Pleomorphomonas sp. PLEO: one gene and its partner. The protein of the gene in region 1 interacts with the protein of each later gene in a pairwise test. Links are inferred from orthologs where the notes say so. Each region holds a gene or a part of one and is shown on either strand. Other genes may lie near its edges.

Region 1 (14,708 bases):
ACCATCGACAAGGTGAAGTTCAGGAAACCCGTCGGCCCCGGTGACGTGGTGGAATATCACGTTCGCAAGCTGAAGAAGCGGGCCAACATGTGGTGGTTCGAGGCGACCGCGATCGTCAGCGGCATTAAGGTGGCCGAGGCGGAACTCAGCGCCATGTTGGTGAATGCCTGACGGCTCCCCGTTTGCCGGTATGCCGTAATACGCTGAAACATAAATTGCGGCCCTTCGCCGGCAACGGAAGCTATAGGGAAACGAGCGGCCACCTGCCGCGTCGCCGCCGAGGATCATCCGCATGCGCACCATTCATCCCTCCGCTGTTGTCGACCCGGCCGCCGAGATCGGCGAAGGCGTCAGCATCGGCCCCTTTAGCGTCGTCGGCCCGAATGTCAGGCTCGGCGATGGTGTGGTGTTGCATGCTCACACCGTGGTGGATGGACGTACGACGCTTGGAGCCGGCGTCACCGTTTTTCCGCATGCCACGGTCGGCATGGTGCCGCAGGATCTCAAATATCACGGCGAGCCGAGCCGACTTGAAGTGGGCGAGAGGACAGTGATCCGCGAGTGCGTGACGCTGCATCTCGGAACCGAGGGCGGCGGAATGCTGACGTGTGTGGGGTCGGGCTGTCTTTTGATGGCCAACGCCCACGTCGCCCACGATTGCGTGGTCGGCAACAACGTTATTCTGGTCAACTGCGCCACGCTCGGTGGCCACGTTCACATCGGCGACAATGCCATTCTTGGAGGGCTCAGTGCCGTGCATCAGTGGGTGCGCATCGGTGAGGGCGTGATGGTTGGCGGCATGACCGGTGTCGAAAACGACGTCATTCCGTTTGGTATGGTGACAGGCAACCGCGCCCGCCTTGGCGGCTTGAATCTGGTTGGCCTTCGGCGCGCCAATTATCCGCGTGACGATATCCATGCCTTGCGCAATGCCTATAAGCTGTTGTTCGAAGGCAATGACCCGTTGTCTGTACGTCTCGGCCGTGTTTTGGAAACCCATGGTGGCAGTCCGCTGGTCGACCGCATGATCGAATTCATCAAGGCAGGCGGTGATCGCGCCATCTGCACACCGCGAAGCCGGGATGGCGAGGCCGAATGAGCTTGGTAACCGCCGCTCCCAACAGGCCGACCTTGGGTGTCATCGCCGGCGGTGGTGGCGTTCCCGCTGTTGTGGCGCGAGCGGCTGAGGCGGCTGGCCGACCCGTCGTTTTATTCGGCATCGTCGGCGAAGCCGATCTGGATATCGAGGCCTTCCATCACCACTGGCTGCGCTGGGGCGAGATCGGCCGGCTGTTCGATCTCCTGGCGCGCGAGCGTGTCGGCGAAGTCGTGATCTGCGGTGCTGTCAATCGGCCGGACTTTTCAGCGATCCGCGTCGATCTCGGTGCCGTGCTGAGCCTGCCCAAAATCCTGTCGTTGATGGTCGGCGGTGATGACAGCGTGCTGAAGAATGTGGTTCGCTTCCTTGAGGATCGGGGCTATCGGGTCGTCGGCGCCCATCAGGTGGCGCCGGAACTGGTGGGAGGTAGCGGCAACCTCGGACGCTATAAACCCAATGATGACGCCGATACCGACATTGCCAAGGGTGTCGAGGCGTCGCTGGCCCTCGGTCGTCTGGACATCGGTCAGGCGGTGGTGGCGATCTCCGGCCGTGTCGTCGCCGTCGAGGGCATAGAGGGCACGGATGAACTTCTGCTGCGTGTCGCCGACCTTAGAAAGCGCGGTCGACTCAAGGCGGCGCACCGCTCCGGCGTGCTAGTGAAGGCGGCCAAACCTCAACAAGATCTGCGCGTCGATCTACCGACCATCGGTCCGCGTACCGTTGAAATGGCTTTGGCCGCCGGTCTTGCCGGCGTTGCCGTGGAGGCCGGCCGGGTCATGATCGTCGATCGACCGGCCACCCTCACCGCCGCCGACGCGGGCCGGTTGTTCCTGCAGGTTCGGCCTTTTCCGGACGGCGTGTCATGAATGGATATCCGCCGCTCCGGGTCGCCATAGTCGTTGGCGAGGAATCCGGTGACCAACTGGGTGCGCGGCTGATGATCGCCCTCAAACGACTGGCGGAACGGCCGCTGGAGTTTTTCGGCGTTGGTGGCGATCGGATGGCCGCCGAGGGCATGTCGAGCTTCTTCCCCCTCCATGATATCGCCGTCATGGGGTTCGCACCGGTGGTCAAGCGGCTGCCGCTCATCCAGCTTCGCACTGCCGAGACCGTCGGCGCCGTCATCGCCGGCCGGCCGGACGTATTGCTCATCATCGATAGCCCCGACTTTACCCATCGCGTGGCGCGTGACGTCAGGGCGGCATTGCCGAGCCTGCCGGTCATCGACTATGTCTGCCCATCCGTATGGGCTTGGCGGCCCAAGAGAGCCCTCAGGATGGCCGCCTACATCGATCATGTGCTGACACTCCTGCCGTTTGAACCGGCTGTCCTTGCTCGCCTTAAGGGGCCTGAAGCCACCTATGTTGGCCACCCGCTGATTGATCGGCCTGAGTTGCTGACGCCGGCGCCGGGCGAGCGTTCGCCGTTTGATGGGGGCGAGCCGCCGCGGCTGCTTGTGCTGCCCGGCAGCCGCTCTGGCGAGATCGATCGTATGCTGGCGCTCTATGGCCGTGTACTCGATGTCCTGTCGGCGCGTGGGCTGATGTTCGTGCCGGTCCTTCCGGCTGTCGAGCGGCTCAGAGAGCGTATCGAAAGGGAAACGGCCGGTTGGGCAGTGCGGCCGAGGATTATCATCGGCGAAGACCAGAAATGGGCGGCGTTCCGGTCGGCGCACGCGGCGCTTGCCACGTCCGGGACTGTGACGCTGGAGCTGGCACTCGCCGATGTGCCCGCTGTGATCGCCTACGCGCGCGACCCGTTGTTCCGCCTCATCTCGGAGATTGCTCGTCGCATTCCGGGGCTTGTAAACCTCACCATGTTTGGTCTCGCCAACATCATTCTTGGCGAGAAGGCGAGTCCGGAATTCCTCGATCCCGATTTGGAGCCGGAGCGGCTTGCCGATGCGTTGGCGCCTCTCCTGTCTGACACCCCAGTTCGTGCCGCGCAGCTCGCCGCTTTTTCGCGTCTGCGCCACATGATGGCACTTCCGAACGGCCGCCCCGCCGCCGAGACGGCGGCGGGCGTGGTGTTGCGGCTCGCCGGCAACTGAACTTTTTACACTTCCTTCAATGAGAAAACCCCCGACGTTGCCGTCGGGGGTCGGGTCTTGTCTCGTTCGATGACGCGGCGTTTAGCCGCGCTTGTCGAGCTCCAGATAATCGCGCTGCGGCGCGCCGAGGTAGAGCTGACGCGGACGACCGATCTTCTGGCTCGGATCCTCGACCATTTCCTTCCACTGGGCGATCCAGCCGACGGTGCGGGCGACGGCGAACAGCACAGTGAACATCGAGGTGGGGAAGCCCATCGCCTTCAGGGTGATGCCCGAATAGAAATCGATGTTCGGATAGAGCTTCTTCTCGATGAAGTAATCGTCGCTGAGCGCGATCCGCTCGAGTTCGACAGCCACGTCGAGCAGCGGGTCGTCCTTGATGCCAAGGGTCTGCAAAACCTCGTGGCAGGTCTGCTGCATGATCTTGGCGCGGGGATCGTAGTTCTTGTAGACGCGGTGACCGAAGCCCATCAGGCGGAACGGGTCGTTCTTGTCCTTGGCGCGAGCGATAAATTCAGGAATGCGGTCGACGCTCCCGATCTCGGCCAGCATGGTAAGCGCCGCCTCGTTGGCGCCGCCATGCGCCGGTCCCCAAAGGCAGGCGATGCCGGCGGCGATACAGGCGAAGGGGTTGGCACCCGACGAACCGGCAAGGCGGACCGTCGAGGTCGAGGCATTCTGCTCATGATCGGCATGCAGGGTGAAGATGCGGTCCATCGCCTGAGCGAGGATCGGGTTGACCTTGTAGTCCTCGGCCGGCACCGCGAAGCACATGTGCAGGAAGTTGGCCGCGTAATCAAGGTCGTTCTTCGGGGAGATGAACGGCTGGCCGATCGAATACTTGTAGGCCATCGCAGCGATCGTCGGCATCTTGGCGATCATGCGATGCGAGGCGATCATCCGCTGGTGCGGATCCGAAATATCGATCGAGTCATGATAGAAGGCCGACAGCGCGCCAACCGTACCGACCATCACCGCCATCGGATGAGCGTCGCGACGATAACCCTGGAAGAAGCGGGTCATCTGCTCATGGATCATGGTGTGACGGGTGATGTGGGCGTCGAACTGCTGCTTCTGCGCCTTGGTCGGCAGTTCTCCGTACAGTAGCAGATAGCAGGTTTCCAGATAGTCGCCCTCAAGCGTCAGCTGCTCGATCGGGTAGCCGCGATAGAGCAGAACGCCCTTGTCGCCGTCAATATAGGTGATCTTGGATTCGCAGGCGCCGGTCGACGTGAACCCCGGATCGTAGGTGAAGTGGCCGGTCTTGCCATAGAAGGCTGAGATGTCCATCACGCTCGGGCCGATGCTCGCGTCCTTGAGCGGGAACTCATAGGTCTTGTCATCGATGGTGACGGTCGCGTTCTTCGTGGTCATTCGGTCGGATCTCCAGCAGGTGATCGGGTGGACCAGGCCAATGAGGGGTAGGACAAAGCGATTACGTTTACGTAAACTGCCGGCCAACCTCCCAGTTGCATGTCGTTCTTCACGTAGCGGAAAATCCCTACTCCGGCAAGCCGTCGAATTGGTGGTCAGCCTTGCCATTTCGGCGGAGGCTCGGAACCTCATTCTGGGGCTCGAGTTATTGTTTCGGTGTGGTTTTCAGCGCTTTGATCGACGTGTCTGGGTGTGCGAATAAAGCAAGTTTTCGCCCGTTCACTCACCTCCTCGCAAGGATGTGAAAACCCCGCCGCGGTCTGACCGGGCGGGGTTGGCAATTTTCTTAAAGAGTTTGCTTGCTTCAGTCGATCAGCGCATCGCGAATGCGGCCAAGCGCCTCATCGCGGCCGAGTACGGCGAGCACATCGAAGATCGGCGGCGAAGTGGTGCGCCCGGTGGCGGCGGCGCGGAGCGGCTGCGCCACCTTGCCGAGCTTGAGGCTGGTCTCGGCGGCATAGGCGCGTACCACCTCCTCGGTGGAGGTTGCCGTCCAATCGTCCAATGCGACCAGCCGCGGCAACAGGTCGGTAAGCGCCGCTTTGCCCGCCGGATCAAGCAGGGCAGCTGCCTTCTCATCGGGGACCAGAGGCCGGCTGGCGAACAGGAAGCCGGCATTGTCGATCAGCTCGAGGAGCGTCTTGGCGCGCTCCTTGAGGCCCGGCATGGCGGCGGCCAGCTGTGCCTTCTTGCCGTCGTCGAGCTTTGCCTTCAGAGCCGCGCCTTGGGGAATGTGGTCGAGCAAGGCGACAACGTGGCCCACCAGCTCATCATCCGGCATCTGGCGGATGTAGTGACCGTTGAGGTTCTCAAGTTTGCCGAAATCGAAGCGCGACGGAGAACGACCGATACCCTCGAGGTCGAACAGCGTGATCATCTCATCGGTAGAGAGGATCTCAGCATCGCCATGTGCCCAGCCAAGGCGAACAAGGTAGTTGCGGAGCGCCACCGGCAGGTAGCCCATGGCGCGGTAAGCCTCGACGCCCAGCGCGCCGTGGCGCTTGGAGAGCTTGGCACCGTCCGGTCCGTGAATCAGCGGGATGTGCGCTACCTTTGGCATGATCCAGCTGAGGGCGTCGTAGATGATCTTCTGGCGCGCCGTATTGGTGAGATGGTCGTCACCGCGGATGATCTGGGTGACGCCCATGTCGTGGTCGTCGACCACCACGGCATGCATATAAGTGGGCGTCCCGTCCGAACGCAGGATGATGAAGTCATCGAGATCCTTGTTGGGGAAGGTGACGGTGCCCTGAACCGCATCCTCGATCACCGTCTCACCGTCCAGCGGCGCCTTGATGCGCACCGACGGCTTGACACCGGCCGGCGCCTCGGACGGATCGCGGTCGCGCCAGCGGCCGTCATAGCGCGGCGGCAGACCATTCGCCTTGGCGCTCTCGCGCATCTCGTTGAGCTCATCGGGCGTGCAGTAGCAATAATAGGCCTTGCCGGCGGCGACGAGTTCACGCGCGACGTCGGCATGACGGTCGGCACGCTGGAACTGCGAGATCGGCTCGCCTTCCCAGGTGAGGCCCAACCAGGTCAGCCCGTCGATAATCGCATCGACCGCGGCCTGCGTCGAACGTTCGCGGTCGGTATCCTCGATGCGGAGCAGCATCTTACCGCCATGTCGCTCGGCATAGAGCCAGTTGAAGAGCGCCGTCCGCGCGCCTCCAATGTGCAGAAAACCAGTGGGGGACGGCGCAAAACGCGTGACGACGGGTGTGGACATCGACGATAGTTCCAAAAATGTCAGGTTGGTCCGGAAGGGATGGCGGATCGTCGCCGGCCGGACCATTGCGTGGACGGCGTCTTACAGGAAAGCCGTACGTTTCGCAAAATAAGATCGCGGCGCGGACAGAGTAAGTAACGAAATAGGCGACGACTGTGACGGTCCGGGCGGAGATGAAGAGCGAGACTCCTGTCCGTCACCGGCCAACAGCCGGTGCGGGATGGCGCCATACGCTATCCGCTCTGCGAAAATCCTTTGTCCAGGATCTCGACGACGGCCGCGGCTTCCTGTGGTGGCCGGTGGCCGCCGCCGTTGGCGCGGCCTTTTATTTTGCTCCGGCCAGCGAGCCTTCGTCGATCGATCTGGTGCTGGCCGGCATCGGCGCTCTCGCCGCGCTTGTGCTGATCGCCCGTCGCCCCCTCGCAGTCTCACACTTGGCGATCTTCGTCGGCCTCGCCTGCCTCGGCTTCCTGCATGCTGGGCTGATGACTCGTCTTGCTACCCACCCGATATTTCCGTTCGAGCGGACCGTGACGATACGCGGTCATGTCGTGGCGGTCGAAGATCGGGGAAAGGGAGCTGCCCGTCTGCTTGTTCAGCCGGTCGAAATTGAACCGCGTCCCAAGAGCGGCCTGCCGCCGCGTGTTCGTGTGACGATGCGCGGCGAGGTGCCGGTGCCAGGCGAAGCGGTTACCATGCTCGCTCGGCTCGCCCCACCTATGCCGCCGCCGCTGCCGGGTGGTTATGACTTTGCCCGCGTCGCATGGTTTTCCGGAGTTGGTGCCAGCGGCTTCACCTATGGCGCGGTCAAATCGTGGCCGGAGGCACCTCCTGCCGACACTTGGCTTACCCTTCTGAGCGGCATCGAGACTGTGAGAGTGGCGGCGGCCGGCCGCATCCGCGCCGCGCTTCCCGGCGACACCGGTGCCATCGCAGCGGCTCTGATTGTCGGCGACCGCGCCGGCATATCCGACGCCACCAACGAGGCGATGCGCATCGCCGGCGTTTCGCATGTGCTGTCGATCTCCGGCATGCACATGAGCCTGGTTGCCGCCTTCCTGTTCGGCGGCATCCGCCTGATGTTGGCGCTGATACCGCCGCTGGCGCTCACGCTACCGATCAAAAAGATCGCCGCCATGCTGTCGATGCTGGGCACCGGCACTTATTTCGTCGTGTCGGGTATGGACGTGCCGGCAGAGCGCTCGATGATCACGGTGGCAGTGTCGCTTTTGGCGATACTGATCGATCGCCGCGCCCTGTCGCTTCGCGTTATTGCCGTGGCAGCCCTCGTCACGCTGGTGCTCTCGCCTGAGGCGGTGATGGAGCCGGGTGCGCAGATGTCGTTTGCCGCCGTGGTCGCGCTGATGGCAGGCCTGGAGGCATGGCGCACCAGGCAGGGCGAGCCGATGGATGGAGGCGACGTCAGCTTGCTTGCTCGCATGGCGCGCCGCTTCGGTCTCTGGCTGGTGGCAGCCCTGGCGGCGACCGTGCTGGCTGGCCTCGCTACCTTGCCGATGGCCCTTTATCATTTCGGCCGTCTGGCACCACTCGGCATGATCGCCAACCTTGTCACCGAGCCGCTGGTATCATTGCTGATCATGCCAATGGCGCTGGGCGCCGCGTTGATGATGCCACTTGGCCTGGAGGGGGTGCCACTTACCGTTATGGGCGCTGGCATCGATGCGATGATCGCCGTTGCCCATGCCGTTGCCGAATGGACACCCGGTGGGGGCCTTTATGGCCGCCCCATGGGCTGGACCATGCTCGCCGTTGTGGCAGGTGGCCTCTGGATCTGCCTGTGGCGTGGCCGCAAGCGTTGGCTCGGGCTTGTCCCGGTGCTCGCTGGCCTCGCCTTCGTCGGTGCCGGTTCGCCCCCAGGGCTCATCGTCGCTGGTGACGGCTCGCTGGCCCTTGTGCGACAGGAGGATGGAACATGGCACAAGGTCGGCGGGAAAGGTGGCTTTATGCTGGGAGTCTGGATGGCGGCCGTGGGAATCGACCCGGGCGAAATGCTCGATCTTGATCGCGATGTCGCTTGTGATCCGGAGGCTTGCCTACTGGAAGCCGTGGCTGGACGGCCGTCAGTGTCGGTCGTCAGTCGACCGCTCGCCTTCGGCGACGATTGTGCCACTGTGGCGATCGTGGTGTCCGGGCTGGAGGCGCCGCCATGGTGTCATCCGGAAGTCACGCTGCTCGACGGGAGCAGGCTCGCCGAAGCGGGCACGCTCACCTACGAAATCCAGAGGAACGATAACGGCACGTTGCGTTTGCGGGAAACCGGCCGGGTGCTCGGCTTTCCTCGCCGGCTATGGCTCGCCCCGGCGCGCTGAGGCTACGCCTCTTCTTCGTTTTGCACGGCGAGCATCGTCTCTGTGCAAACCCGGTTGCGGCCAGCCCGCTTGGCAAGATAGAGGGCGGTATCGGCACGTTCGATCAGCGAGACGGCCGTATCGCCCGGATGGTAGGTCGCGACTCCGACCGAGACTGTGACGAAACCAAGAGTTTCCCCGGTGGAGCGCTTCTTGAGCTCCTTCTCCTTGACGCTCTCGCGGATGCGTTCGGCTATTACCTCAGCTCGTGAAAGGTTTGCCTTCGGCAGGATGATGGCGAATTCCTCACCGCCGTAGCGGCAGGCAAGATGATGCCCCTTGATCGCCTGTTTGACGGACAGAGCCACCAGGCGCAGCACCTGATCGCCGGTCTGATGGCCGAAGCTGTCGTTGAACGACTTGAAATTGTCGATATCGGTGATGAGGAGTGAGAGGACTCCGTCCGTCTCGGCGGCGTTGGCCACGGCCCGCTCCAGCGACTGGTCGAAATGCTTGCGATTGGCCAGCGTCGTCAGTTCATCGGTCAGGGTTTCGAAGCGAAGAGACTCGAGGCTTTCCTTGAGTTCGGAGATCTGCCTCTGACTGTCGGCGAGCTGTCCCTCCAGCTCGCGGTTGACCTTCTCCGTCTCGTGCGTTGCAACCAACAGTTCGCCAACGATTCCCTGCAGCCGCGAAAGGTCGGGTCCGGCGGTCAATTCCGTCGAGGCTCCGGACAGCGTGCCGGCATAGGTGGCATTGGCGGCCATGGTCTTGTTCACCGCCGCCATGACGCCTTCGATCTCGCCGGAAATACGGCCTCCCACATCCTCGATCCGATCGGAGAGACGTGAGGGAGAGATGAACTGGTTGTAGATGGCGTTGAGCTCGACCGTCTCGATGCGGCCTTTGGTGCGCAGAATGTCGTTCACGGCACGGTTGAGGGCGTGATTGAATCCTGCACAATAGTTGTACCAGAGCTCGTAGTTTCTGGGATAGGCGGCATTCTCGTTGCGCCGCAGCTGTGCCACGGCTGCTTCACCATAACCGATTGTCCGCAGAAACTCTTCCCGGTGCGTCATGGTCCCGCCCACTGCCCTCGCATCCCTTGCACGTTGATAAACGGTAGGCATGAATTGAGCGTTAAGCAAAGGTGCATGCGTTTGGTAAAATTCGAGCTTTCCGGTCGCGGCGAAGCGCGACGCGGCTGATTTTTCCGACTAGCAGATGCGATTTGCGACGCCGTCCCAAACGAAAACGGCGGCTAAAGCAGCCGCCGTTCGATGGAAGATCCGATATATAAATGGTCAGTTCGCGGTTTTGGCGATCCGCACCGGTCGCAGCAAGAAGGCCGGGACATGATCACCGAGCCCAACGACGGCTGGGCCGTCATCGACATCGCGACGGGGCATGGGGCGCGGACGCTCGCCAGCACGGACAGGCTGCCGCTCGGCGCCTCTTTCCAATCTCGGCTCACGCTCGGGTCTCGGCTCACGCTCGGCTCTGGCCTCGCGCTCCGGCCTCGGCGCGCGCTCCGGCCTTGCCTCCTGTTCGGGCCTGGGCTCACGCTCTGGCCTGGCCTCGCGTTCGGGTCGGGCAGCGCGGCTGCGACTCGGGCGCGGTGCCTCTTCGGTCGAGGCTTCGGCCGTTTCAGTTGGTACGGCTTCCTGGCGGGTGCGGCGCGAGCGAGACGGCGCCCGGGCTTCTTCGCCATCCGTCGTCTTGGCACGAGAGCGGCGCGGCTCCTTGCTGCTCTCGGCACCCTTGCGGCCGCGTGACCGCTTGCGCGCTTCCGGATCGAAAACGATAGGGTCGCCGATCCATTCGATGTCGGTGATGATCAGCTTCTCGATGGCGGAGAGATGCTTTTCGTCGTCTTGGGTGACCAGCATCACAGCCGTGCCTTTCCGGCCGGCTCGACCGGTACGACCGATGCGGTGGACATAGTCCTCGGCATGGATCGGCACGTCATAATTGAAGACATGGCTGACATCGGGGATGTCGAGGCCGCGAGCGGCGACGTCGGAAGCAACAAGCAGCGTCAGCGTGCCCTTCTTGAAAGCATCCAGCGTTGCCATGCGGGCTCGCTGATCCATGTCGCCATGCAGTGCCCCGACGTTGAAACCATGCCGGACGAGGCTGCGGAACACCACCGCCACGTCGCGCTTACGGTTGCAGAATACAATGGCGTTCTTCAGATCCTCGGCGGCGGCGATCTGGGCGCGCAGTGTCTCGCGCTTCTCAAAATCCTCGGTGCCGGAGACTGTGAGACGCTGGGCCACCGTCGTAGCGGCGCTCGCTGGCTTCGAAACCTCGATCTGCACCGGGTTGTTGAGGAAGTTCTCGGTCAACGCCTGGATCTCTGGCGGCATGGTCGCCGAGAAGAACAGCGTCTGATGGTTCTTGGTGACGAGCTTGCAGATGCGCTCGATGTCCGGAATGAAGCCCATGTCGAGCATGCGATCAGCTTCATCGATCACCAGGATCTCGACACCGGTGAGCAGCAGCTTGCCGCGCTCGAAATGGTCGAGCAATCGTCCGGGCGTGGCGATCAGCACGTCAGCACCGCGATCGAGCTTACGCTCCTGATCATCGAACGACACGCCGCCGATCAGTAGAGCGATGTTCAGCTTGTTATTGAACGAATACTTGACGAAGTTCTCCTCGACCTGCGCAGCGAGCTCGCGCGTCGGCTCGAGGATTAGCGTACGGGGCATACGCGCACGGGCGCGACCGCTCTCAAGGAGCGTCAGCATCGGCAGCACAAAAGCGGCGGTCTTGCCAGTTCCCGTCTGGGCGATGCCGATGACGTCACGGCCAGTGACAGCGTGCGGAATGGCTTCCGCTTGGATTGGCGTCGGAATCGTATAGCCAGCCGCTTCAACAGCCGCCATTACGTTGGCGCTCAGTCCGAGATCAGAAAAATTCATGTGGTGTGCGGTCTCTTGGATTGAGGATTCGAACACTGAGGCAGGCGAATCCACGCGCTTCCGGGTCGAGTTTGTATGATCCGGATATCGTCGGAGACCATATGTGGAATCGACGGTATGTCAATCAATTCCTGCCGAATTCAGCGTTTATTGTTACTTCAATCAACTCGGAAGCGGTCCCTGAGGCTTTCAACGTACGTTTCGGTCCGTTTGGACGCCAGATGAACCTAGCCATCACTCCGTCCGCGATAGTTAAGCGGCCGATCTTCTTGGCAGGGAAGGAGTTCTACGTGCTCTCTCCTAGGCTCAGGACTCATTGATTGATCCAGAAGATGACGGTGGCTGCGATGCAGATCGCTGACATGAAGGTGTGGGCGCAGCGATCATAGCGTGTGTGGATTCGCCGCCAATCCTTGAGCCTGCCGAACATGATTTCGATCTTGTGGCGCTGGCGATAAAGCGCGACATCGTGGGGGATCTGGATCTTACGGTTGCGCCTTGAAGGGATGCAGGCGGCAATCTTGCGCTGTGCAAGTGCCGCGCGGAACCAGTCGGCATCGTAGCCTCGGTCGCCGAGCAGGGCCTTGGCCCTGGGCAGGGCGTCGATCATGAGCGCCGCCCCTTTGTAATCGCTCATCTGGCCTTCGCTCAGGAGCATGACCAGCGGCCTGCCCTTTGCGTCACACACGGCATGGAGCTTCGAGTTCAGGCCGCCTTTGGTGCGTCCGATACGTCGGGGAACAGCCCCTTTTTGAGCAAGCTGGCTGCGGTCCGGTGCGCCTTTAGGTGGGTTGCATCGATCATCAGTTGGTCGGGTTTCCCGCCCTTTGCGGCGAGCCCGGCGAAGATCTTGTTGAACACGCCGAGCCGGCTCCAGCGGATGAAGCGGTTGTAGATCGTCTTGTGCGGACCGTACTCAGCAGGTGCGTCGCGCCACCGCAGGCCGTTGCGGATCACGAAGATGATGCCGCTGATGATCCGCCGATCATCGACGCGCGGAACCCCGTGTGACAACGGAAAATAGGGCTCGATCCGGCGCATCTGCGCCTCCGACAGCCAGATCAGATCACTCATCGCAACGCCTCCTCACGCTGCTATTGAATCAACCAATCTTTGCGACCGCAACCAATTTAATAGGTCCTGAGCCTAGAAGGGGCGATGAGCGGCACGAAAAGGATGGTCGAGCGAGGCTCAAGATATCACGCCGACAAAGTAACAGCCGCCAGGTTTTTCCACGACTGGTCATAAGAAAAACTGCCGATGTTGGAGGGCTCAGCCTTCCAGCAATTGACAACACCATTTGCCGGCGGCGCGATGATTGGTCGCGCTGCCAGCCCAATCGCACGCCGTGGGGCGGCATCTTGACGTCAGATGTCCAGATCCTCGGCGAACTCGGCGTTCTCCTGAATGAACTGGAAGCGGCCTTCCGGTTTGTTGCCCATCAGCCGCTCGACCGAATCCGCCGTCCGCTCCGCCTCGTCCTCCACCATGACGACGCGCAGCAGCGTGCGCGTCTTCTTGTCCATGGTGGTTTCCTTGAGCTGCGAGGGCATCATCTCGCCAAGACCTTTGAAGCGGCCGATCTCCGGTTTCTTGTTCTTGAAGGTGGTGCGCAGCAGCTCTTCGCGGTGGGCATCGTCGCGAGCGTAGATGGTCTTGCCGCCATGGGTCAGGCGATAGAGCGGCGGCACTGCGAGATAGAGATGGCCGCCACGGATGAGCTGCGGCATCTCGCGGTAGAAGAAGGTGATCAAGAGCGATGCGATATGGGCGCCGTCGACGTCGGCGTCGGTCATCACGATCACCTTGTCGTAGCGGAGATCGTCTTCGTGATAGTGCGAGCGGGTACCACAGCCGAGTGCCTGCAACAGGTCTGACAGGAGCTGGTTGGCCGTCACCTTATCGCGGCCGGCACTCGCGACGTTGAGGATCTTGCCGCGCAACGGCATTACCGCCTGACTGGCGCGGTCACGCGCCTGCTTGGCGGAGCCGCCGGCCGAGTCACCCTCGACGATGAACAGTTCCGACCCTTGAGCGGCGTTTTGTGTGCAGTCGGCGAGCTTGCCCGGCAGGCGCAGCTTGCGCACCGCGCTCTTGCGCAGAACGTCCTTTTCCTGTCGGCGACGAAGGCGCTCGTCGGCGCGCTCGACGATCCAGTCCAGAAGGCGTCCCGATTGCTGGGGTGAAGCGGTCAGCCAGTGGTCGAAGGCATCCTTGACCGCCGTCTCGACGATGCGGGCCGCCTCGGCGGTGGAGAGCTTGTCCTTGGTCTGGCCGACAAATTCCGGCTCGCGCACGAAGACCGAAAGCATGGCGCCGGCGGACGTCATCACATCCTCGGGCATCACCTGAGCCACACGCTTGTTGCCGGCCATCTCGCCGTAGGCCTTGAACGAGCGGGTGAGGGCGAGGCGCAGGCCTTGCTCATGGGTGCCGCCATCCGGCGTCGGGATAGTGTTGCAGTAGGAGTTGACGAAACCGTCGCCCGCGAACCAGGAAACGGCCCATTCGACGGTACCGTGACCGCCAGTGCCGAAGCGGCCGGCGAACAGGTCGTCAGCGACGCGCTTTTCGCCCTCCAGCGTCTCGGCGAGAAAGTCCTTGAGGCCTCCCGGAAAGCGGAACACCGCCTCGGCCGGTGTTTTCGAACCCTCGACCAGCGACGGATCGCAAGACCAGCGGATTTCGATGCCACCAAACAGGTAAGCCTTGGAGCGGGCCATCGTGAAGATGCGCGCCGGCTCGAAACGAGGGTCTTTTCCAAAAATCTGTGGGTCCGGCCTGAAGCGCACCTTGGTGCCGCGCCGGTTCATGGTCTCGCCGAGGCGCTGCAAATCGCCCTGCGGTACGCCACGCGAAAAGCTTTGCTTGTAGAGTTGGCGACCACGCGCCACCTCGACATCGAGCCACTCGGAAAGGGCGTTGACCACCGAAACACCTACGCCGTGCAAACCACCGGATGTCTCGTAGACCTTGCTGTCGAACTTGCCGCCGGCATGCAGGGTGCACAGGATCACCTCCAGTGCCGATTTGCCTGGAAATTTCGGGTGCGGATCGACCGGAATGCCACGACCATTGTCGTTGACGGTGAGGAAGCCGTCGGCATCGAGCCGCACTTCGATCCACGAGGCGTGGCCGGCCACCGCCTCGTCCATCG
Region 2 (14,746 bases), 870 kb from region 1 along the record:
GCGTCGCTGCTGAGGCCCCTCGACCTTGCCGAGAAGCGCATGCCGTCGCGCGCCCTTGGGCTGGCCTGGGCCGGCGTCGACCCCGGCGAGCGCCAGCTCGGCGTCGCCATCGACGCCCCAATGGACATGCGGCCTCAGACCGACCTCAACGTTGCCGTCAAGGTCGACGGAGGCAAGGCCGGCGAGGACGCCTATGTCACGATCGCCGCCGTCGATGTCGGCATTCTCAACCTCACGGAATTCAAAGCGCCGGCGCCGGAGGACTGGTATTTCGCCCAGCGTCGGCTCGGCATCGAGTTCCGCGATCTCTATGGCCAGTTGATCGACACCACGCTTGGCGCGCTTGGCCAGGTTCGTACCGGCGGTGATGGCGGCGGCATATCCAAGCTGATGGGGCCACCGCCTACCGAGCGGCTGGTCGCATTCTTCCAGGGCGTGACCAAGGTCGGTACCGACGGCTTCGCGCACGCGTCCTTCAAGATGCCCGACTTCAACGGCACGGTGAAGGTAATGGCGGTTGCCTGGTCGAAGACGGGCGTCGGTCACGCGTCGCGCGACGTGTTGGTGCGCGACCCGGTGGTTATCCAGGCCTCGCTGCCGAACTTCCTGGCGCCCGGCGACCGCTCGCGCCTCGCCCTCGACTTCACTTACCTCGAAGGTCCCACGGGTAACTTCGCCCTTGAGGTCACGACGGCCGGCGATCTTGTCGGTCTCGACGAGAAGCTCGCCAAGGCGACGGTTTCCCTCGCCGATAAGGGTAAGGCCCGCGTGCTGATCCCGATCACCGGCAAGGCCGTCGGCGACGAAACGATCACTGCCGCGCTGAAGTCGCCCGATGGCAGCGTGCTCACCAAGACGCTGACGCTCGGCGTGCGCGACAACGAACCGGCCGTCACGCGCGTCAGCGATTTCTCGCTGAAACCGGCGAGCGGTGAATTGAAGCTCTCAGCCGACCTGTTCGCCGATCTCAAACCAGCGACCGGGCGCGCAACGCTGACCGTCGGGACCGTCGCCGGCATCGACCTGCCGGGCCTCGTTCACGCGCTCGACAAGTATCCCTATGGCTGCTCGGAACAGATCACCAGCCGGGCGCTGCCACTGGTTTACCTCGACGATGTCATCCTGGCGGCGGGCCTTGCCGGCGAGGCGCCTGTTCATGACAGGGTGCAGAAGGCGATTGATGCGCTTCTGGTCAACCAGGGTTCGGATGGTTCCTTCGGCCTTTGGGGCCCGGGATCGGAAGATCTTTGGCTCAACGCCTACGTCGCCGACTTCCTGACCCGTGCCAAGGAGAAGGGCTATACGGTACCGCCGGTTGCCTATGACATGGCGGTGACCAATCTCAAGAACCGCGTCGCCTATGCCTCCGATTTCACTGATGGAGGCGAGGATGTCGCTTACGGACTGTACGTGCTGGCGCGCAACGGCCGCGCCTCGATCGGCGACCTGCGCTTCTTCGCGGAAACCAAGCTGGACTCCTTCGGAACCCCGCTCGCCCGCGCTCAGCTCGGGGCAGCACTCGCCCTTTACGGTGATAGCCAGAAGGCGTCCGGCGCGTTCCGTTCGTCGCTCGATCTGCTCAATGAGGGCAAGGACGGCGCGCGTCTCTGGCGTGCCGACTATGGCTCTGACCTCCGCGATGGCGCCGCCATTCTGGCGCTTGCTTCGGAATCGAAGCTGACGAGCTTCGATTATCAGGGGCTCAGCCGCGAGGTGGGCAAACTCTACAAGGCAAGCACCTATACCTCCACGCAGGAACAAGCCTGGATGCTGCTTGCCGCCCACGCCATGCTGAAAGACGGGCTGAAGCCGGAACTCGACGTGGCAGGCACTCCCCACGAGGGCGTTTTCACGGCGAAATATGAGCCGGGGGATGTTGCTACGGGGCTTGTCGTGAAGAATGTCGGCAAGACGGCGGTCGACGCCCGGGTGACCGTAACCGGCATTCCGGCGACACCGGAGCCGGCGGGTGGCAATGGCTACGCGCTGACGCGCACCTACTACGACCTCGACGGCAATGAGATCGATCCGTCGGCCGTCAAGCTCGGCGATCGCATGGTCGTGGTGCTCGGTGTGACGACGTCGCAGTCCGGTTGGGCGCGTCTCGTGCTGAACGATCCGCTGCCGGCGGGCTTTGCCATCGACAATCCGTCGCTGGTCCGCGCCGGTGATGTGGCAGCGCTCGACTGGTTGGCACCGCTCGATAACGCCGCTCACACCGAATACCAGACCGACCGCTTCACCGTGGCCTTCGATCTGAAGGACACCACGGAGTTCCAGTTCGCCTATATGGCCCGCGCCGTCGCTCCCGGCAGCTTCAACCTGCCGGCGGCGACGCTTGAGGACATGTACCGGCCGGAACGGCAGGCTCGCACCGGCGCCGGCCATGTCGAGGTGATTGGTCCGCTACAGTGATCGGGGGAGGAAAGGGCGGCGCGGCGGCCGCCCTTTCTATCCGAGCCGGTCTGCCGCTCGTCAGAGCGCCAGTTCCAGGATCTCAGCGGCGACTTCAGGTGTGACGTCGCGGTGTTCGCCAAGCGGCACTTGCCAGTGCTGGCGCAATTTCTCCGACACGACCGGTATGATATCCGCGTTGAGGCCGTAGTCGGAGAGCCTGGTCTTGACCCCCATCGCTTCGAAAAAGGCGCGCGTCCGCTCGATGGCAGCATCGATGCGTTCGTCTTCGCTGCCCGTCGTGATGCCGAATACCCGCTCGCCATATTGCAGCAGCTTCTCCCGCTTCTGAGCCCGCTTTACCTTGAGCAGCGACGGCAACACGACGGCCAGTGTCGCCGCGTGGTCCAACCCATAGAGGCCGGTCAGCTCGTGGCCGATGCGGTGCGTCGCCCAATCTCCCGGCACGCCACGCGACAGCAGGTCGTTGAGTGCCATGGTCGCCGCCCACATCAGGTTGGCTCGGACGGCGTAGTTGGTCGGTTCGCTGAGCGCCTTTGGCCCATCTTCTAGGATCGTCAGTAGAAGGCCCTCGGCAAAGCGGTCCTGTACCTTGGCGTCCACGGGATAAGTCAGGTACTGCTCCAGCACATGCATGAAGCTGTCGACGACGCCGTTGGACGTCTGGCGCGGCGGCAGCGAGAAGGTGGTCTCCGGATCGAGCACCGAAAAGCGCGGCATTACATGCACCGAGTTCATCGGCAGCTTGTCCTGCGTGCTGGCACGGGTGATGACGGCGTTGCGGTTCATCTCGGAGCCGGTCGCCGGCAGCGTCATGACGCAACCGACCGGCAGAGCGGCCCGGACGTTGGTGCCGCGCTCGACGAGGATGTCCCACGGGTCGCCTTCGAACAGCGCGGCGGCGGCCACGAATTTCGTGCCGTCGGCCACCGATCCGCCGCCGACCGCCAGCAGGAAATCGATCTTTTCGGCGCGCGCCAGCTCGCTGACCTTCACCAGTGTCTCAAAATGCGGATTGGCCTCGATGCCGCCGAACTCGATCACTGCGCGGCCAGCAAGCGCCGCTCGCACCTGATCCATGACACCGTTCTTCAGAACCGAACCGCCACCATAGGTGATGAGAACGCGGGCGTCGGCCGGCACTTCCTCGGAAATACGAGCGATCTGTCCCTTGCCGAAATGGATACGGGTGGTGTTCCAGTAGGTGAAGCTTTGCATGGCGTCCTCGAACAATCTAAGCGGCAAGTTCTATCGCGATGCGAGCCGGTCGACAAATTGGCGTTGCCGATGACACCACTCTCCGCGACCGATGAGCTTCAGGCGCACGGCTGGCTTGCCGGTCGACGCTGTTCCGCTTGCAGCCGAACCTGCTAGGCTCCGGGCAAAGTCAGGATGATCAAGGGGATTCCCATGGACTACACCAAGCTCGGCCGCACCGGCCTCGACGTCTCGCGCATCTGTCTTGGCTGCATGACCTATGGCGTGCCGGAGCGTGGCGCCCATCCGTGGACCTTACCCGAGGACCAGAGCCGGCCATTGATCAAGCAGGCCGTTGAGGCCGGTATCAACTTCTTCGACACGGCAAACAGTTATTCCGACGGTACATCGGAGGAGATCGTCGGCCGGGCACTCAAGGATTTCGCGCCCCGCGACGAGATCGTGCTGGCGACAAAAATCTACTTCCCGCTGGCCTTCAACGAGGCGAAGAAAGTGCCGAACGCCTCCGGTCTTTCCCGCAAGGCGATCTTCGCCGGCATCGACGCCAGCCTGCGCCGTCTCGGCACCGACTACATCGACCTCTACCAGATCCACCGGTGGGATTATGGCACGCCGATCGAAGAGACCATGGAGGCGCTCCACGACGTGGTGAAGGCTGGCAAGGCCCGCTATATCGGCGCGTCCTCAATGTTCGCCTGGCAGTTCGCCAAGGCGCTGCATGTCGCCGAGAAAAACAGTTGGACTCGCTTCGTCACCATGCAGAACCATCTGAACCTGCTCTACCGCGAAGAGGAACGCGAGATGCTGCCGCTATGCCGCGATGAAGGTATCGGGGTCATTCCCTGGAGCCCGCTGGCGCGCGGTCGCCTGACTCGCGACTGGGAAAGCGTCTCGCGCCGGCAGGAACTCGATGCCTTCGGCAAGACTCTCTATAACGGAACCGAGGAGTCCGACCGTCAGATCGTCGATGCGGTGGCAGCGATCGCCGCGGCGCGCGGACTGCCGCGCGCCCAAGTGGCGCTCGCCTGGGTGCTTCAGAAGAATGAGGTTTCCGCACCCATCGTTGGCGCCTCGAAGCCCGGCCAGATCGCCGATGCCGTGGCGGCACTCGATGTCCGCCTGACGGCCGAGGAGATCGCCGCGCTCGAAGGCCCCTATGTGCCGCACGCCGTGGCAGGTTTCAGCTGAGCGGTGCGCTGACCGTCACAGGACAGCGAGCGGTGCGTCGGTCGTCATACCGGCCGCCTCAGCGATCAGCGCAATCGACTTTAGCCGCCTCTTGTGATCGTAGACGTCGGAAACCAACATGATCTCATCGGCGCCCGTCTCCCCGACGAGATCGTCGAGGCCGCGTCGCACCGTCTCCGGCGATCCGATGATCGAGCGGGACATCATGCGGCCGACGTCAGCCTTCTCCTGCGGCGTCCAGAAGCTATCGATGTCGTCGATGGGGGGCTTGGACAAACCGCGCGCACCGCGCCGAATGCCGGCGAACGACATCTGCTGCGTGGTGAACAGCCGCCGCGCTTCCTCATCGGTATCCGCGGCGATGATATTGGCGCCGACCATGGCATAGGGACGCTCGAGCGTCGCCGACGGCTTGAAGCGGCTACGATAGATGTCGAGCGCCGGCAGCAGCAGGTCAGGTGCGAAGTGGGAGGCGAAGGCATAGGGCAGGCCGAGTTCGGCAGCCAGCAGAGCGCCGAAATGGCTTGAGCCCAAGATCCACAGCGGCACGCGCGTGCCGGCGGCCGGCACGGCTTCCAGCCTTTGGCCTTCCGCCGCCGGTTCGAAATAGGCCTGTAGCTCCAATACGTCTTCGGGAAAGTTATCCGCTGCCTCCGGTGGCCGCCGGATGGCGCGCAGCGTCAATTGATCGGTGCCGGGCGCCCGACCGAGGCCGAGGTCGATACGATCTCCGTAAAGGCGGGCGAGCGTGCCGAACTGCTCGGCGATGATGTAGGGGGCGTGATTGGGTAGCATGATGCCGCCGGCACCCACGCGGATGGTCGAAGTGCCGCCGGCTATATGGGCAATCACAACTGACGTGGCGGCGCTGGCGATGCCGCGCATATTGTGATGTTCGGCGACCCAGATACGTCGGTAGCCGAGGCTTTCGGCGTGACGAGCAAGGTCACGAGCGTTATCGAGCGCGCCCTTCGGATCGGTGTCTTCGGTGACGCGGGCAAGCTCGAGGATCGAAAGCGGCGGCATGAGGATCTCCTTGCGGTGATCTCCTATGTGCCGTCGCCTTTCGTTCGCATCAAGGGACGAAGCCGCCGCCGCTGATGACAATCGCGCGAGCGAAGATCAGCGGCGGCGGATGTTGGCAGCTGTGCCTGTTATTCCGCCGGCACGGCGACGGCGTCCGCTGTCGCAAGCTTGCTGTGACGAGCGCCGTAGGCAAGGTAGATCACCGCGCCGAGGATGCTCCACACGACGAAGCGGATCCAAGTGGCGCCCGGCAGGCTGAACATGATAATCAGGCTGCAGATGATGGCGAGCGGCGCGACCACCCAAGCGGCCGGGCAACGGAACGGCCGCTCGAGCGTCGGATGGGTCTTGCGCAGGATCAGCACGCACGCGCTGGTCACGATGAAGGCGAACAGCGTTCCGATGTTGCACATTTCGGCGACGATGCCGATCGGCGTGAAGCCGGCGATCAGGGCAATCATCGTTCCGACGAAGATCGTCGCGATATGCGGCGTGCCGAACTTCCGATGTACCTTGCAGATGCCCTCGGGGATCAGTCCGTCGCGGGCCATGGCGAAGAAGGCGCGCGTCTGGGCATAGATCAGCACCAGGCAGACCGTGGTCAGGCCGGCAATGGCGCCGACGCCGACGATGGCCGAGCCGAAGTTGTAGCCGATCTTGCGCAGAGCGTAGGTGACCGGCTCGGCGTTGTTGAGCTCGGCATAGGGGGCGACACCGGTCAGTACGGCCGACACGGCCATATAGAGCACGGTGCAGGCGACGAGCGAGCTGATGATGCCGATCGGCATGTTGCGCTGTGGGTTCTTCGTCTCCTCGGCCGCCGTCGCGAGTGAGTCGAAACCGATATAGGCGAGGAAGATGATCGCCGCGCCGGCCGTGATGCCGTTGATGCCGAAGGGCAGGAACGGCACCCAGTTCTGGGGATTGACCTGAGGCGTCGCCAGCAGCAGGAACAGGAAGATGGCGCCAAGCTTGATGAAGACGAGGATGCGCGACAGGCGCATGCTCTCTCTCACGCCGAGTACCAGCAGGAACGTCAGGAAGGCGATGATCAGCACGGCCGGCAGGTTGACGATGCCGCCATCGTGCGGCACGGCGGTCAATGCGTGCGGCAGCTCGATGCCGCCGGACTTCAGGATCCCGACGAAGTAAGCCGACCAGCCGGCGGCGACCGCAGAAGCGCCCACAGTGTATTCGAGGATCAGGTTCCAGCCGACCAGCCAGGCGACGAACTCGCCGGCAGCGGTATAACTGTAGGCATAGGAGCTGCCAGCGGCCGGCAGCGACGAGGCCAGCTCCGAATAGGCCAGGCAGATGAAGGCACAGGCCACCGCCGAGAAGGCGAAGGACAGGATGATCGCCGGGCCTGCGTAGGTGGCGGCGGCGACGCCGGTCATGACGAAGATGCCAGTGCCGATGATAACGCCGACACCCATCATGAACAGGTCGAATGCGCCGAGCGTCCGCGGCAGAGTTTTGCCGCCCGATTGCGCCATCAGTTCGGCGATGCTTTTCTTTCTCGCGAGGTTCAATCCAGCCCCCAGAAATATGGTTCTTGCTTATCCACCGGCCTGATGCCGGGGAAAGTGGGTCTTCGCCCAGGAGCCCTCGCTATTATCTTTACCGGACGGTCAAGAAAGATCGGGGAAATAACTAGAAGCGTTTCGTCCCATTCGATTTCGCAAGATTTCGCGAAAACCGCTCCGAAAGTCTCATTCGAAAAGACGCCGTGTTTTTACGAGTGCGTTAGCCGCCTTGCCGAAGGCCTTTCAGAAGACCGACTTTCATCAGCAAGCGAGGCGTAATTGAATCTACCTATCGGCATCCCAATATGGCAGTGAGCGGGGTCCGCCGTGGTCGGGACCGAGATGTATAAGGCAAGGGATCCGATCAATGACGGCCGGCAGTGAAGCTCGTGGTTACGCCTCGTCGATGCTTCATCGCATAGCCGCCGACATTTCAGATCGCGAACATGTGTCCCTTGGCGACCTTATTCATCGCCTCGGAGCAAGCGGGTTTGGCTTGGCATTGATCGCGCTGGCGTTGCCGGCGATGATTCCCATTCCCGGACCGTTTGGAATGGTGACCGGCAGTTGTCTGGTGCTCATCGCCTGCCAGATGTTGATCGGCTATCACCGCCTCGTCTTGCCGCGCTTCCTTGCCGATCGCCATGTCACGGCCAATGGGGTGAAGTCCGTCATCATGCGAGCACTGCCCTGGGTCAAGCGACTGGAGGCAATGGTGCGCGAGGGGCGATGGAGATCCCTGACCGGTCGATCAAGCCATATGCTGGTGGGCATTCCGGTGTTACTGCTTGCCGTGGTGCTGGCGTTGCCGATCCCCTTTGGCAATATCGGGCCCGTAGCCAGCTTGCTGGTGATTGGTCTGTCGCTGGTAGCTCGCGACGGTCTTGCCCTGATGCTCGGCCTTGTCCTGTCGCTTGCGACGTTTATCTGGACAGGCGTGCTGATTTTCGCCGGCGCCCAAATCGCCACCTATCTCGCCAGCTTTTTTGTCTGACATCAAATGGATCGACGCGCACTCATTTTGGCCAACCCACACAGTCGCTCGGCTGGCGTCGGGGTCGATGCGGCGGTTGCCGAACTGCACAAGGCCGGCATCGACGTGCTGCGGCCTGCATGGCGCGAGGGCGAAACGCTTGCGGCGGCCATTGCACGCTATGGCGATAGGGTCGATTTTGTGGTGATAGCCGGCGGCGACGGCAGTCTCAACGCCGCGGCTCCGGCGCTGATCGACAGCGGTCTACCTCTTGGCATCCTGCCGGGCGGCACCGCCAATGATCTGGCTCGTACGCTGGGCCTACCGCTCGATATGGTCGGCGCGGCGCGGATCATCTCCGCCGGCCGGATCAAGGCGATCGACGTCGGCGACGTCAACGGTAAACCATTTTTCAATGTGGCCAGCCTTGGCATGAGCGCCAAACTCGCCGACCGGCTGAGCCGGGAGACGAAGCGTCGCTGGGGACGGCTCGCCTACGCGTTGACCGCCACCGAGGTGCTGATCGAGGCCCGGAGATTCGGCGCGGTCATCCGCTCCGACGATGGCGAGGAAGCGACGGTCCGCTCGTTTCAGATCGCGGTCGGCAACGGCAAGCATTATGGCGGTGGTATGATCGTGGAGGAGACGGCCGAAATCAACGATGGCCGCCTTGATCTTTATTCCCTTGAATTCAGGGACGTCTGGAAGCTGCCCTTCATGGCGCTAGCCTTCCGACAGGGGCGGCAAGGGCTGAGCGACGAGGTGCGGACGATGAGCGGCACCCGCTTTGAGATTCGTACGCGCCGGCCGATGCCGATCAATGCCGACGGCGAGATAGTCACTGAGACCCCTGCCGTCTTCAGCATACGCCCTGGCGCTGTCCGGGTTTTTGCACCCTAGGCATTCCGCCGATTCAGCCCTTGAACCAGGAAAACAACGACGCGACCTTGGGTTCGCTCTTATTGCCTAGGCGTGGCACCACCACCATCTGCCTGACCTCGCCTCGCTTGAACGCGGCCAGGAAGCGCGCGTAGTCGCGGAACGAAACGCAGCCGTTGGACTCGCCGGGCTTGCGGAGCATGTAGGTGTGAGCGAGCAGGCCATCGCGGCCGAACGGCTTCTTGCCGTCGGCGGGGGTGAGGCGGATGGCCTCGACGCCGTGGAACAGGCTCTCGCGCATGGTGAGCTTGTAGGTCCCCGGCGGCGTCGGTCCGCGCATCTTGACATGGATGTAGCGCGTGTCGTCCATCATGTCGCCGAGGCCGGAGTGGGCCTCGAGTTTTTCGCCGTTGGGCATGTGAACGACGCCAGCTGCGATGTCGTAGAGGGCGACGCCCGGCCTACGGAACGGCTCGACAATGGCGACCTCCGCCTTGGGCTTGGGATCGACGAGGACAGCCGGTTTTTCCTGTTTTTCTGGCAACGCCGGAGGAGCGACGACCGCCACGGGCGGAGCTGCAACGACCACCGGCGGCGCAACGGCTGCGACCTTGGGCGCCTCCGGCACAACTTCGACGGGCTTGGCCGGAAGAGCTGGGCGCGGCACCGGCATCGGGATTTCGGCCACCACCACCGGCGAGCGCAGCCCGGCGTTGGGGGCGGCGAGCCGGTCATGCCGAACCGCCAGAGCAGCCCGTCGTTCCAGCGAGATGTTCAATTGGAACCGCGCCTCGAACTGCTGCTGCCTCAAGCCTGCGGCCACTTCTGCAAGGCGCACGGCAACGGCGGCGGTCGCCTTGTTTTGGCGAGATAACAAGATGGCATCAGCCGAGAGGGTGCTTGCGGCCTCTTCCGTGATCGAGGGGAGTTTTTCGAATTTGGTCGGCTTTTTCGCCGGAGCCAGAGTTGCCGGCAGCGGGCGGACCGAGAGACCGGAATCGTAAATCGACTGGCGAGCAGCCGACAAGTTTTCGCTGACGGTACCGACGGCCGTAAGGCTGAGCCCGATCCACACCGCCGCCGCGGCGGTTACCGCCACGAAGGCGGCGGCGGCCGGCAGACCCGCGAACCCGATTGACGATCTGATGGAGATCGGCTCGTAACCGCTCGAATACGCTGCCAACGTCGCCATGCCAACACTCACTCAACGCCTACTCACGAAGTCCACGCGCCGACGCCCATATCAGGGCGGCGGCGGCGGAAAAGCTCCGTTCCGAGGTCAGGATCGCAAGTTATGGTAAGGAAAGTCTTTACAGCCGGGCTTTGACGAGCTTGGCCAACTCTTCCGACAACGCCTCAACCTCCGCCCAGTCGGTATACTCAACAACGGTGGTCGGGTCGGTAGGGCCGCCCGTAAGGGTCATGATCGCCTGGATCATCGTTCGGTCGAACCAACGGTAGGCGGGATAGTCGAGCCGGCCGGCAACGGCGGCGGCGAGGGCAGGGCGAAGGCCGGTCCGCTTCAGCCAATTGCGCAGGTAGACGTTACCTTCAGCGGTCTGCCGCCCAGGTTTGCGCGCCGTCAGATTGACGGAGACCACCGCAATGCGCGTTTCGGGGACCTCTGTCCGTAGTTGGGCGAGGAAACGCCGCGCAGGGGGCAGGTGGAAGCCATAACGGATAGCCGAGGCCAGCAACACGAGGTCAGCCTCTGCGTCGATGACGGTCGACACGCTGGCTGCAAGGTCGGTTACAGTCGCGCCAACGCCACGCCTATCGAGGTGTTCGGCGAGGCGTTCGACGATCTTACGGGTCTGCCCGTCGCGGCTCGCGAAATAAATGGCAATTCTCGGTCGCTCCGACGTCATGGCTTGTTTCCCGATCGGTGTCCTCATGGCACGACTCGCCATCCGCCGACCGAAGCCTAGACCAAAAAGTCGCTAGTTGGATCGGAGCTTTGCTCAACCCTTTGTTTTCAGGCTTTTCTTCCAGGGAAGCCTCAGCTTTTCGCGGAAGTCTTTCGCCGCGGGCGCTGGACGAAGTCCAGCAGTCCCAGCCGTTCAAGAGCACACTTGATCCGCGGCTTGAGGTCGAGAAGGGAGAGCACCAGACGGCCGCTGAGCGTTAATGGCTGGCGGAGTTCGAGCAGGCCGATGCTGTCGGCGCCGAACAGCTGTTTGTAGGATTCATCACCGATCGTCAGGTCGAAAACGGTGAGTCCAAGGTCGGCGACAGCGGCGATGCAGCTCTCGACCATCAAGAGGCCAGGGGCCCAGTTGGCAAAATTTATGCTGTAGGCAATGACCAGAACGTGGATGCCGTCGTCATCGATGAGGCCGAGGCAACCGGCTATCAGCTCATCGTCGAGACGCAGTCGGCCGACACGTGCCTGTGCCCCTTCCTCGACCAGCCGACGGTAGAAGCTGCGCTGGATAGCTGCGTCCCTGTCGTCGTTCACATCCTTGAAACGTTGATGGCGCCAATCGAGGAGGCTTTCAAGGTCAGGCAAAGCCTCCGGCCCGCTGATCAAATCGAAGGTCAGCCGTCCCTTGTTTTCGAGCTTGCGGCGGTTCTTGACGAGCCGACGGGCAGTGGATGCATCGAACCGGCGCTCGCGAAGCGCCGCGAAATCGGCATCGATCGGCACTGCGTGGGCCGAGTAGCTGGACGGACGCATCAGTTGCGCGATTCGCATTCGCTCAGCGGCTTCCGGCGGCACCCGCTCGATCGACAGGATGTCGGCCGGGGGCAACATTGCCACGAGAGCGCCCCAGAGGCGCGCCATTGTTTCCTGATCCGGTGCGAACTCTGGACTGACGAGGGCTGAATGATAGTCGCTGATACCCCGATCGGGCAGGGTCAGCATGGTAACGCCGTGGCATCGTTCGCGGACCAGCGGCAGCAGGAACAGCGGCTGGCCGCCGTCCGACTCGCGGATGACGCCGAGCCAGCAGTCCGTGCCGGATGGTTGCAAAACAGCGAACCAGGCTTCGAGCCAGCAGGGCGATTGGAATGGTGTCCGCTTGAGGCCGGGAGTGGCAAGCAGAGCGGGGATGGCGGCATTATCGGAGAGGACTGCGATCTCGTATCCTGACAAAGCGCCCATCTCGTCCCCGCTGTGCCGCCGATACAGTAGGCGATAGACTAAGTTATACAACTGACCAAACAGTTTATAAACGCGCTAGGTAAACTCGCCGAAAGCGCGGTTGGTTTTGGCGATGGAGGAACACGCGGACATGGCGGATCGGACATCGAGCGTCCCCACGCTCACGGCGGATATCTTGCTCAAGGCCTATGCGGTCGGCATGTTTCCGATGGCCGAGAGCGCCGACGATCCCAACCTGTTCTGGATCGAGCCGGAATGGCGCGGCATCATTCCGCTCGATGGCTTCCGTGTTCCCCGGCGCCTTGCCCGCACTGTTCGCAAGGACGGCTTCGAGGTACGGGTCGATGCCGACTTCTATGGTGTGGTCGAAGGGTGCGCCGCTCCGGCTCCGGGACGCGAGAAAACCTGGATCAACGCTACCATCCGCAAGCTCTACGGTGAGCTGTTCCGGCGGGGAAATTGCCATACCGTCGAAAGCTGGCAGGATGGCAAGCTCGTCGGCGGCCTCTATGGCGTGTCGATTGGAGGCGCTTTCTTCGGCGAGAGCATGTTCTCGACGGTAACCGACGCTTCCAAGGTGGCCTTGGTGCATCTGGTGGCGCGCCTCAGGGCTGGCGGCTATCAGTTGCTCGATACCCAGTTCGTTACCGATCATCTCGCTCGCTTTGGCACGACCGAAATCCCAAAGCGTATCTATGGGCAGAGGCTGACGGCCGCGCTGGGCACGCAAGGCGATTTCCATGCCTTGCCATCGTCCATCTCCGGGGCCGAGGCCCTTCGCTGGCTGCCGACGCAGGAGTCTGCCGATCAGACGTAGTGGCGCAAACTTCATGCGACACCTTCTAAAGGGGTCGCAACGGGTTGATGATTCTGAATGAAAAGTAGTTTAGCTAAGACGGCACATCAGTCTAGGATTTGGCCGTCGGTGCCTTCGCCCGCGGGGGCTTCAGCTGGCGCATCCGTCGGCGCATCTTCCATCATCATGCTGGGGACGGCGGGCTTGTCCGGCGGAATCGGAATCCCGCCAATAAAACTGAGCACGACCGGAGCGCCATCATCAACGCTGCCGGCGCCGCTGCTGGCTTGATTGGAGACCGCGACGCGCACGTCGGCGCTGCTGGCGACCGGCGGCGGAATGTCGCTGTCCATGCGGCAGCCTATCAGCCAGACATCGTAGACTGGATGCTCAACCGCGTTGAGACCTGGGCTTGCAGCGAACATCCAGCCAGAAAAGATGCGCTTGATCTCGTTATCAAGGGTGATCTCTTCCACGTCGACGAAACCATCGGTCTCAGCTGCCTCGGTAGCCGGGCGGCTATAGCAGACCTTGGGTGTGACGCGCAGCGTGCCGAAGCGAACGGTCTCATCGACATAGACGTCGAAATCGATGGTCCGGCCGGTGATCTTGTCGAGCCCGGTAAAGACGGCCACCTTGTTGGCAATCTTCTCAGCCGAGGCCGGTCCGACGAGAGCGGTCGTCAGGCCGAGGGCGGCAAGCGGAAGGATGATCTTGAACGTCATGGATCGCATCTGACTGGCGTGGCTCTCGGCTTGGCGCGGTGCGCTGGGCGCCTTTGTCGCACCCAACACGCCAAATGCGGCAAGCTCTTGGCATCCCCTTATCAGGGCAGGCGCCGGAATGCTTCCAGAATCAGCTCGAAGAACCCCTCGGCGTCGATTTTGGTGATCCAGGTGGCGTTCTTCTCACGCCCGGTCACCGCCCAGCGGTCGACCACCGTCTGGCCGAAACAGAGGCCGGGGGTGGTTTCGATCTCGACATTGACGAATTTGCCCTCGAACAGATCCGGTTTCAACAGGTAGGCTAGGGTCGTCGGATCATGCAGCGGGCCGCCGTCGGAACCGTATTTCCGCTCGTCGAAGCGTTCGTAGAACGAGAGGAGGCCGACGAAAGCCTCGGCGGCTTTGCGTTTCAACGCACCGAGATCGGCCAGCCATGCCTTGCGGATCAGAGCCTGATGGGTGACGTCGAGCGACATCACCACGATCTCGGCGCCCGAGCGGAACACGCGTTGGGCGGCGTGCGGATCGACCCAGATGTTGAACTCGGCGGCCGGCGTGGAGTTGCCGCCTTCGATGTTGGCGCCGCCCATCAGCACGATCTTGTCAAGCCGCGTGGCGATGCGCGGCTCCTTGGCAATTGCCATCGCGACGTTGGTCAGCGGACCGAGCGGTACCAGCGTCACCGATTTTTCCGGCCGACTCATCACGCAGTCGACAATGAAATCCGGCGCGAACTCCGGGCGAAGAGGCGTTACCGGATCGGGGAAAGTCCAGCCATTGAGGCCAGTCTCGCCGTGAACATATTCGGCGGTCTCGAGCTTGACGGCGAATGGCGCCGATGCACCGGCGAACACGGGAACATCGGCGCGGCCGACGAGCTCCAAAAGCTTCAGC

The links.
Region 2: the proteins of gltA (region 1) and AB6N07_RS18420 interact in binary tests that used the Escherichia coli proteins (3 or more experiments, as listed by UniProt). The link is inferred for Pleomorphomonas sp. PLEO from one-to-one orthologs.

Annotation. Positions count from the first base shown.
Region 1 is NZ_CP166625.1:4,830,493-4,845,200, reverse strand. The notes cover bases 2,381-5,264. They hold gltA (citrate synthase), read right to left. Parts: upstream 4,527-5,264; coding sequence 3,234-4,526; downstream 2,381-3,233. Other genes in these bases: gltX (glutamate--tRNA ligase), read right to left, coding at 4,891-5,264; lpxB (lipid-A-disaccharide synthase), read left to right, coding at 2,381-3,152. Outside these bases: 3-hydroxyacyl-ACP dehydratase FabZ, read left to right, coding at 1-171; lpxA (acyl-ACP--UDP-N-acetylglucosamine O-acyltransferase), read left to right, coding at 293-1,099; AB6N07_RS22385 (LpxI family protein), read left to right, coding at 1,096-1,968; more of lpxB, read left to right, coding at 1,965-2,380; more of gltX, read right to left, coding at 5,265-6,315; AB6N07_RS22365 (ComEC/Rec2 family competence protein), read left to right, coding at 6,471-8,645; AB6N07_RS22360 (GGDEF domain-containing protein), read right to left, coding at 8,648-9,703; AB6N07_RS22355 (DEAD/DEAH box helicase), read right to left, coding at 9,929-11,551; parE (DNA topoisomerase IV subunit B), read right to left, coding at 12,919-14,708.
Region 2 is NZ_CP166625.1:3,965,665-3,980,410, reverse strand. Bases 7,388-10,309 are described here. They hold AB6N07_RS18420 (lipid kinase), read left to right. Parts: upstream 7,388-8,373; coding sequence 8,374-9,246; downstream 9,247-10,309. Other genes in these bases: AB6N07_RS18415 (tlde1 domain-containing protein), read right to left, coding at 9,260-10,309; AB6N07_RS18425 (exopolysaccharide biosynthesis protein), read left to right, coding at 7,741-8,367. Outside these bases: AB6N07_RS18450 (MG2 domain-containing protein), read left to right, coding at 1-2,415; AB6N07_RS18445 (iron-containing alcohol dehydrogenase), read right to left, coding at 2,476-3,633; AB6N07_RS18440 (aldo/keto reductase), read left to right, coding at 3,826-4,821; AB6N07_RS18435 (LLM class flavin-dependent oxidoreductase), read right to left, coding at 4,837-5,847; AB6N07_RS18430 (amino acid permease), read right to left, coding at 5,976-7,379; more of AB6N07_RS18415, read right to left, coding at 10,310-10,417; hemG (menaquinone-dependent protoporphyrinogen IX dehydrogenase), read right to left, coding at 10,536-11,093; AB6N07_RS18405 (GNAT family N-acetyltransferase), read right to left, coding at 11,225-12,331; aat (leucyl/phenylalanyl-tRNA--protein transferase), read left to right, coding at 12,462-13,148; AB6N07_RS18395 (DUF2155 domain-containing protein), read right to left, coding at 13,235-13,852; AB6N07_RS18390 (nucleoside hydrolase), read right to left, coding at 13,954-14,746. UniProt on the Escherichia coli protein: In vitro phosphorylates phosphatidylglycerol but not diacylglycerol; the in vivo substrate is unknown.